DNA from 4 places in the Pantoea sp. Lu_F5_004 genome. Region 2 is predicted to be linked to each of the others. Evidence: riboswitches for the same ligand, from Rfam matches in the RefSeq annotation. Region 2 holds a riboswitch; each other region holds the start of a gene.
The links. Region 2 has a riboswitch for thiamine pyrophosphate ahead of ACR8BN_RS19440 (TenA family protein). Riboswitches for the same ligand answer to the same signal wherever they lie in the genome.
Positions count from the first base shown of each region.

Region 1 (2,198 bases), 240 kb from region 2:
GGCAGCCCGCCGTATTCGGCAGAATACGTTTGTTGAGCTGTTGCAGCAGCGTGCGGAAAGCGCCGCCTTCACTGCCTTCCCGCCGCAGGCTGACGGTAATAATCTCCGCGCCAGACGCGTTGATCGCCTGATGCAGAATGTCCGGTGACGGATAACCGGCCGTGCCAAGCAGAAATCGGGATTGCGGAGTAAATTGATAGAACATGGTTAACCTCCCTGCATCGGTGACAGGATTTCGAGCTGGTTGCCCGCCTCAAGTTGCTGGCTGGTATAGCGGCTACGCGGTACAAACTCCCCGTTCAGCGCGGTGGCGACGGTCCGCGGATCGATCTGCTGCTCCGCCATAAGCTCCGCCAGCGTCGTTGCGCTGGTTTCAATCGTGCGTCCATTCAGTTCAACGCGCATGAGTTATCTCCTGAGTCAGTTGCAGCATAAGTTTTTCAGCCATGATCGGGGCCAGCAAAAAGCCGTGGCGGTAGAGGCCGTTAAGTGAGAAACGGCCATTTTCGTAGCGGACTTCCGGCAGGTTCTGCCGGTAAGCAGGACGCAGACCGGTGCCGCTCTCCACGATCCGCGCTTCGGCCAGCGCCGGATGCAGGCTGTAAGCGGCGCTGAGCAATTCCATCATCGCCCTGGCGCTGATCGGGCTGCTGTCGTGGCTTTCCACCATGGTGGCACCCAGCATGAAGTGGCCTCCGGCGCGCGGCACCAGATAGCAGGGAAAGCGCGGGTGCAGCAGCCGTACAGGACGGGAGAGTTGTACGTCAGATGTGTGCAGGATCACCATTTCGCCCCGCACGGCGCGCAGGGCTGGCTGCCGATCGGTGGCGTGGATGCCACGGCAGTCGATGATTTTGCCGCCGGGTTTACCACTGTGAAAGGGGACGCCAGCCTGTTGCAGTTTGTCGCACAGTTGCTGCAAGGCGCGGCGCGGATCGAGATGCGCCTCTGCGGCGAAAAACAGGCCGCGGGCAAAGCGGTTTTCCAGCGCGGGTTCAATGTCACCGGGTGAAACCCACTGATGCTGCTGCGTCATGCTGGCGAAGCGCGTCAGTTCACGGCTGTCACGCGGCGGAGCAACCACCAGCGTGCCCTGCTGTTCCACGCCATCAACGCGTTTCGCCCACCAGCTGGCCGCGTGCTGGCCCCATTCGATCACCTGTGGCGGTGCGCTTTCTGCTTCACACCAGGGCGCGAGCATGCCGCCCGCCCAGTGCGAGGCCGCACGGCAGTCAGGCTGAGTAATAACTTCGACCGTTTCTCCCCGCTCCAGCAGCAGCGTGGCGACACAAAGCCCGGCAACGCCGCTGCCGAGCACCGACCAGCGGCTCATGGTATCCACCGGACAGGAAAAGAAAGATTCAGGATGAGATTTTTCAATTTGGCCTCGTTATCAGTTAACGAAGACCCGTGATACAGAGGGAAAAGGCAGGAACGTCGCGAATGCGCCCCTGCGGCAAGTATCTGATGAGATACCCGTCTTCCTACGCCAGTATCAACTGGGTCAGGTTCTAAGGGTCGCTAAGCCGCGCGGTGCGCTATTAGCCTCTCAGTCTCTCTGGCGAGACTCCCCTGACGGATTTAGTTGTAAGTTAAGCAGACAGCTTCGTCAAGCAGACTGCATAGAACCGGGTCAGAAAATCGGACTTAACCGGCAGAACCGAAATGCCAGTCAGTTGCGGTTGCCAGCGTCACAAAGGGTCCCGCCAGCGTCTGGTTGTGATGCGCAATAATCTTCTCCGCAGAGAGGTGGGGATTATCGACGGTGGTGTGCGCATCGGAAATCAGTACGACGCTAAAACCCAGCTCCGGGGCTGCCCGACAGGTGGTATCAACACAGAACTCCGTTTTCATCCCCGCAATCACCAGTTGTTTAATGCCCTTTTGCCTCAGCTGAAGCTGCAGGCCAGTATCCCTGAAACAGCTGGGATATCTTTTGGTGAAGACGACATCACTCTGCGGGTTAACCTGCAATTCCGGGATCAGGCGCGTCAGCGGGCTTTGCTCGTTAAAAGGGGAATCATCCGGGCCGATATGGCGTGCAAAAAAGAGAGGGACGGCAGAATCCCGGGCTTTAGTAATGAGAAGTGAGATGTTCGACAAAATCGAATTTGCGGCAAAGGGAGCCTCGGGACCATTAAAAAGGCCCTGCTGCATGTCGATAATTAAAAGTGCACTTTCAGATGTAACCATGACCT
Region 1 covers NZ_CP194947.1:444,444-446,641, forward strand. The annotation lists gene ACR8BN_RS21045 (thiazole synthase) at 1-205, opposite strand, end outside; gene thiS (sulfur carrier protein ThiS) at 208-405, opposite strand; gene ACR8BN_RS21055 (FAD-dependent oxidoreductase) at 395-1,333, opposite strand; TPP riboswitch at 1,465-1,584, opposite strand; gene ACR8BN_RS21060 (cysteine hydrolase family protein) at 1,648-2,193, opposite strand.
Region 1: linked by a shared signal. The riboswitch ahead of ACR8BN_RS21055 (FAD-dependent oxidoreductase) and the one ahead of ACR8BN_RS19440 (TenA family protein) in region 2 are both predicted to bind thiamine pyrophosphate.

Region 2 (2,198 bases):
CATCCTGAAAAACAGTGTCGATTTTGTCTCGTTCAGTTACTACGCCTCACGTTGCGCCTCGGCAGAGATGAACGAGCAGAACAGTAGTGCCGCCAATGTGGTGAAATCGCTCACCAATCCCCATGTACCGCGCAGTGAGTGGGGCTGGGGCATCGATCCGCTCGGCTTACGCATCACCATGAATATGATGTATGACCGCTATCAGAAGCCGCTGTTTCTGGTGGAGAATGGCCTGGGTGCGCGCGATGAGATCGAATCCAATGGCGAGATCAACGATGATTACCGCATCAGCTATCTGCGCGAACATATCCGCGCCATGGGTGACGCAATAGAGGATGGCGTGCCAGTGATGGGTTATACCAGCTGGGGCTGTATCGATCTGGTTGCCGCCTCAACGGGTGAAATGAGCAAGCGTTACGGATTTGTCTATGTTGACCGCGACGACCTGGGTAACGGTACGCTGGCGCGCACGCGGAAGAAATCGTTCTGGTGGTACAAAAAAGTCATTGCCAGTAATGGCGCAGATCTTGAGTGACAACGTCACTTAAAATCTGTCGTCATGCTGTTACTGGCGCGACAAAAACGCCGGAACAGCACGCTTATTTGTACCGTTGTACTCTGGCAGTAATTATCGTATAACCAATGTCTCCGAGGGGTGTCCTGTAATGGGCTGAGATGGCGCAAGCCGAACCCTTTGAACCTGATCTGGGTCATGCCAGCGAAGGGACGGGTCGGCAGATTTTCTGCGTCATCTCCTGCAATATTCCCTGTTCCAGACCGTATGCCCGGATCTCCCTGTTACTGGAGATCCTATGTCACATCCGCTTTTCGACACCGGCTTTTATGGTCGTCTGCGCCAGCAGGCGGGCGGCCAATGGCACGCCTATATCGGGCACGAGTTTGTGCGGCAACTCGGTCAGGGCACCCTGCCACCCGCGGCCTTTCGCCACTATCTCACTCAGGATTATCTCTTTCTGCTGCACTTCGCCCGTGCCTGGGGCCTGCTGATCAGCAAACTCTCTGAGCCAGACGCATTACGCCGCGCGACGGCATCGCTTAACGCCATCGTCAGCGAACTGCCGCTTCACCAGGCGTACTGCCAGCAATGGGGCATCAGTGAGGCGGCAAAGGCGAGCGAACCCGAGGCAGTGGAAACGCTCAACTACACCCGCTACGTGCTTGACGTGGGTCACACCGGGGATGCGCTGGAACTGCTGACCGCGCTGATGCCGTGCGTTGCCGGTTATGCTGAAACTGGCCTGACACTACTGCATGACCCCGCGACCCGCTTTGAGGGGAATCCTTACGCAGCATGGATAGAAAATTACGGCAACGAAGCGTATCTGGCTGGCGTTCGCTCCTCACTTTCACTGTTTGAAACCCAGGCCCGGCAGCGCGCCGGTGAACATCGGTTTCACCCGCTGGCGGAGATCTTCACCACCGCGACCCGGCTGGAAGCCGCTTTCTGGCAGATGGGTCTCAACCATGCAGCCGCCCAGCGGAGCAGCTCATGAACCTGCCGTGCAGTCCGGTGCCGCCAGGCATTTCAATTCGCCAGCTCAGCCTGAATTATGGCCAGCAGCCACTCTTCAGCCAGCTTGATCTGGAGATCGCGGGCGGTGCTTTTACCGCTTTACTGGGTGCCAGCGGCGTCGGAAAAAGCAGCCTGATGCGGGTCATTGCTGGTCTGACGCCACCCTGTGCCGGTCAGGTCAGCGGCAGCGACGGCCTGCCGCTGACCGGACGCATCGCCTGGATGGGGCAACAGGATCTGCTCTATCCGTGGCTCACGGTTGAACAAAATGTCTGCCTCGCCAGTCGCCTGAAAGGTGAAAGGGCCGATCGCGACTGGGCGCAGCATCTGCTGATGCGGGTAGGTCTTAGCCACTCTGCGAACGCGCGACCCGCGACACTTTCCGGCGGAATGCGTCAGCGCGCCGCGCTGGCCCGCACCCTCTACACCCGTCAGCCGGTTGTGCTGATGGATGAGCCCTTCTCCGCACTGGATGCCCTCACTCGCGCTCAGATTCAGACGCTGGCTGCAGAAGTGCTGGTCGGACACACCGTGCTGCTGATTACCCATGACGCCGCCGAAGCCTGTCGGCTCAGTCACTACGTGCTGATGATTGGTTCTGCGGGAATTGAAACCTGCCCGCCTCTGCCGGGCCAGCCACCAAGGGCTGCAGACGACATACAGG
Region 2 covers NZ_CP194947.1:96,707-98,904, reverse strand. The annotation lists gene ACR8BN_RS19445 (6-phospho-beta-glucosidase) at 1-535, shown strand, start outside; TPP riboswitch at 642-744, shown strand; gene ACR8BN_RS19440 (TenA family protein) at 813-1,514, shown strand; gene ACR8BN_RS19435 (ABC transporter ATP-binding protein) at 1,511-2,198, shown strand, end outside.

Region 3 (2,198 bases), on a different replicon from region 2:
GCCTGAACGCTGGCTGGCAACCTCTTCCGGCGAGAACTGCAGGGCGGTGGAGGGCACAGTGAGCGCGCTAAAACCGGCAGGCAGCGGCGTGTCGATTACCGGGTACATCCAGTTACCGGTCGGGATAGTGCGCTGGAAGTCGGGTGACACCATAAACTTCATAAACTGCTGTGCCAGCGCTGGCTGTTTGCTGCTGGCTAACTGCGCGGCAACTTCAACCTGCAGATAGTGGCCCTCTGCAAACGGCGCGGCGGCATAGTTCTCCTTTTTCTCTTCGATGATGTGGTAAGCCGGTGAGGTGGTGTAGCTCAGCACCAGATCGCCTTCGCCCTTGAGGAACAGGCCATAGGCTTCACTCCAGCCTTTGGTCACCGTCACGGTTTTCTGCGCCAGCTTTTGCCACGCCTGCGGTGCCTGATCGCCATAGACTTTCTGCATCCACAACAGCAGACCTAAGCCGGGGGTGCTGGTACGGGGATCTTCGTAGATCACCCGCCACTTCTCCGGGCTGTCGACCAGCTCTTTCAGGCTTTTTGGCGGATTCTTCAGCCGGGTTTTGTCATAGACAAACGCGAAGTAGCCATAATCAAACGGCACGAAGGTGGTGTTGTGCCAGCCGCCGGGCAGTTTTAATTTCGAGGCATCGACCTGACTTTCGGCAAACAGACCGGTTTTCTGTGCCGCCTGTACCAGATTGTTATCCAGCCCCAGAACCAGATCGGCTTTGCTGTTTTTCCCTTCCATGCGCACGCGGTTCAGCAGCGACACGCCATCTTCCAGCGTGACGAATTTCAGTTCGCAGTTGCACTGCGCCTCGAAGGCTTTTTTAACCGCCGGGCCAGGGCCCCAGTCAGCGGAGAAGGAGTCGTAGGTGTAGACCGTGAGAACCGGCTTAGCCGCCAGAACGGGGGCGGAGAGTAACAGCAGCACCGGCAGAACTTTGTTTAACACTTTGCGCTCCTTCAGGAGAATAGGGGATGAGTCGCAAAGGATCTGAGCACAGAGGCCTCCCAAATCCCTACGTCGGTATTAACCGAATCAGGTTCGACGGGTATCTCTCAGCTGCTTGCTGGTGGCAGGCGGCACCCCGTTGAGAACGTCACATTCTAGTCATTTCAGCGCCGGGGCGAAAGCCTCACAGCGCGGGTGGCGCGAACCAGGCGGATTTAAAATCAAACCAGCCCAGCGTATTCATCCGAACGCCGCGCATGCTGCGCTGACCTTCAAGCAGCAGCCAGTGGTGAAACAGCGGATGAAGACCCGCTTCTTCGACTAACTGTTTACTCCATTCAGCCAGCGGCAGCGTTTTCTCGCGCCAGCGAGCCGCATCGCTGTGCCAGTCGATCGGCAGACAGTGATGCAGCAACGGGATCTCATAAAGCTGCGCAAACAGAGAGTAATTCAGCGGCAGGGTAAAGTTCACGCTGCCAAGCCAGATGTCACTTTCCGCTTCGCCCTGGTACCAGCTTTCGTAGCTGATTTCGCGGGTTTCCAGCGTGACGCCATGCTCTGCCAGCAGCGGACGCAGCGCGTTAGCGATGCCTTCATGCTCAACGTGCTGGCTGTACCAGGTCAGCGTCAGGTGGGTTAAGCCGGCCGGCTTTTCCACTGGCGTCAGGTCGCGCCGGTGATGCCAGCGTGGCAGCAGGCCATACGCCGGAAACCAGTAGCGCTGGTAGCCGACACCGGCGTGATTGAGCAGGGCGATAGGATTAAACAGGTAGCTGACCCAGCGCCGGACTGCCTCGTTGCGTCCCTGCTCTGAACGCTGGTCGAACAGCAGATAGTAGCATCCCTCTTCAAGACGGCTCTCCTCCTGAATCTCATCGGCTCCGTCGCCCTGCAGGCGGACACCGGCATAGACCAGCTCATCGCTGATGTCGGGCAATACCCAGATAGAGACATCATCAATCAGGGCGCGAAAACCAAAATAGTCATCAAACGCCTCGATCTTCAGCTGACTCTCCTGATTGCGGATCACCCGGTAAGGACCGGTGCCAACCGGCTGGCGGGCAAAATCGTGCAGCGTCGGCCATTCGCGCGGCAGGATCATCGCACTGACGCTGCCCAGCAGCCAGGGCAACCCTTCATCGGGCTGGCTTAAGCGGATATCCAGCGTCCAGGGCGCGGGCGAGTCGATCTGCTCGATATGGGAAAAGAGCGGATGGGGGCGCTGACGCTCGAGCGTGGCCAGCACA
Region 3 covers NZ_CP194946.1:3,417,555-3,419,752, reverse strand. The annotation lists gene thiB (thiamine ABC transporter substrate binding subunit) at 1-951, opposite strand, end outside; TPP riboswitch at 998-1,100, opposite strand; gene sgrR (HTH-type transcriptional regulator SgrR) at 1,136-2,198, opposite strand, start outside.
Region 3: linked by a shared signal. The riboswitch ahead of thiB (thiamine ABC transporter substrate binding subunit) and the one ahead of ACR8BN_RS19440 (TenA family protein) in region 2 are both predicted to bind thiamine pyrophosphate.

Region 4 (2,198 bases), on a different replicon from region 2:
CCCCGCGATACAATCCCGGTCAGACGTTTCGCCGTCATCGGGACATAACGCAGCAGCACGCCAGCGTGGATAGTGAAGTAATCGACACCCTGTTCCGCCTGCTCAAGCAGCGTATCGCGGAATATTTCCCAGTTCAGCGCCTCGGCCACGCCATTCACTTTTTCCAGTGCCTGATAAATCGGCACTGTACCGATTGGCACCGGGCTGTTTCGCAAAATCCATTCGCGCGTTTCATGAATATAACGACCGGTAGAGAGATCCATCACCGTATCGGCACCCCAGCGAGTCGACCAGACCAGTTTTTCCACCTCTTCCTCAATAGAAGAGGTCACCGCCGAGTTACCGATGTTGGCGTTGACCTTAACCAGAAAGTTGCGGCCAATGATCATCGGCTCCGATTCAGGGTGATTGATATTGGCAGGGATGATGGCGCGTCCGGCAGCGACCTCCTGACGCACAAACTCGGGCGTGATACTGGCTGGCAGATGCGCGCCAAAACTGTGGCCGGGATGCTGTTGCAGCAATACCTCACTGCGGATTCGCTCACGGCCCATGTTTTCCCGCAGTGCGATAAATTCCATTTCCGGGGTGATGATCCCCTGACGGGCATAGTGCAATTGCGTGACGCAGCAGCCTGCGCGGGCACGGCGCGGTGTCGGGAGTTGATCGAAGCGCAGATGATCCAGTCCCTCGTCAGCCAGCCGCTGCTGGGTATAACCCGAGCTGTTCTGTTCGAGAAATTCGCTGTCGTCGCGTTCAGCAATCCAGCGGGCGCGCAGCTTTTCCAGGCCACGATGAACATCGATCTGTGCTGCGGGATCGCCATAGGCACCCGCCGTGTCATAGACCGGTACCGCTTCGTTCTGCTCATAGAGAGGCTGTTCTTTGCTGCCGCCGATGTGGGTCGGGTTTAGCACGATTTCACGCATGGGAACGCGGATATCCTCGCGGCTGCCGGTAATCCAGATGCGGCGGGACTGGGGAAATGCACTACCGCTTTGCAGGGAATCGATAAATTCCTGCGCCTGGGCACGCTGTTCACGACGGGTTGTTTTTTGGTCAGACATAGCAATCTTCCTGTTAAGGGGGAACGATGCTTGTCCGGAGTTCGGAAGGAGTAACCGTATAGACAGCGTAAGCATGCTGGCATACAGAGAATATTTACTCTTGTTCCCTTCGCAGGTTCTAACCTGATCAGGTTCCGCGGATCCCGAATTAACGGTCTCAGCCCAACTGGGCACTCCGACAAGAAGCTGTTTTTACGCTGGTGTCTGATAACAGTGCCAGGCGTAAAAACCTTATATTTCAAAGCAAAAATAAAAAAGGTTCTTTGGAGCACTCTCCTCAGAACCTGTTCAGCATAAAAGGGCTACGGGATAATCTCAACCCCTTTGCCGGAGATGATGATTAAGCCGGACGCGCGATATGGCTGTCATTGGCTACCGGCGGGGGGACAAGCTGGTTGTCCCATGCCAGCTGAATCAGCTTATCTTCCAGCGTAAAGCGTGCTTCCAGCACTTCACCCACTTCGGAGAGTGCCTGCTGGAAGGTCATGCAGTTCTCGTCGTCGATCGCCTGCTGCAGGTGGCCGTCATACAGCTGCATCAGACGCTCAGTATTGGCTTCCAGCGGTGGATAGATCTGTGCGGCGGCAATCATCGGGCTGTCGCCACTCATTTCACTGATCACGCGTTCATAGATACTGAAGTGACCCGCAGAAAGATAATCGACCAGACCGTGACAGAAGTTGTCCAGAGCCTGCTCATCAAGACGCGTCAGCGCCTCTTTGTTTGGTTTAAGTCCGACCAGGTGATAATAGGTCACCAGTAGCTGACGACGGGCTTCAAGCCACGAATCGACCAGTTCATTACTGCCACCTACGCGTTCAGCCAGGACGTCTAACTGGTTAAGCATATCTAACTCCATGTGAGTTATAGTTGTTTATCTACACACTTAACATCAGGACTTCAGCGTGCGAGTTGACGCTAAGGATGACGAAATAAATGCAATGCGAAATCTCAAGCGTAGACGCTGGATGGTGGATTGTCAGCCATGAACAGAAACTTTGGTTGCCACAAGGTGATTTACCCCACGGAAACGCCGAAAAATTTGGTTTGACCGGCAGTAAAGCCCGGACCATCGGTGAGTGGCAGGGCGAAAAAGTCTGGCTGATTTGTGAGCCGCGTTCTGCCGATATG
Region 4 covers NZ_CP194946.1:3,894,825-3,897,022, reverse strand. The annotation lists gene thiC (phosphomethylpyrimidine synthase ThiC) at 1-1,067, opposite strand, end outside; TPP riboswitch at 1,155-1,255, opposite strand; gene ACR8BN_RS18055 (Rsd/AlgQ family anti-sigma factor) at 1,408-1,914, opposite strand; gene nudC (NAD(+) diphosphatase) at 2,004-2,198, shown strand, end outside.
Region 4: linked by a shared signal. The riboswitch ahead of thiC (phosphomethylpyrimidine synthase ThiC) and the one ahead of ACR8BN_RS19440 (TenA family protein) in region 2 are both predicted to bind thiamine pyrophosphate.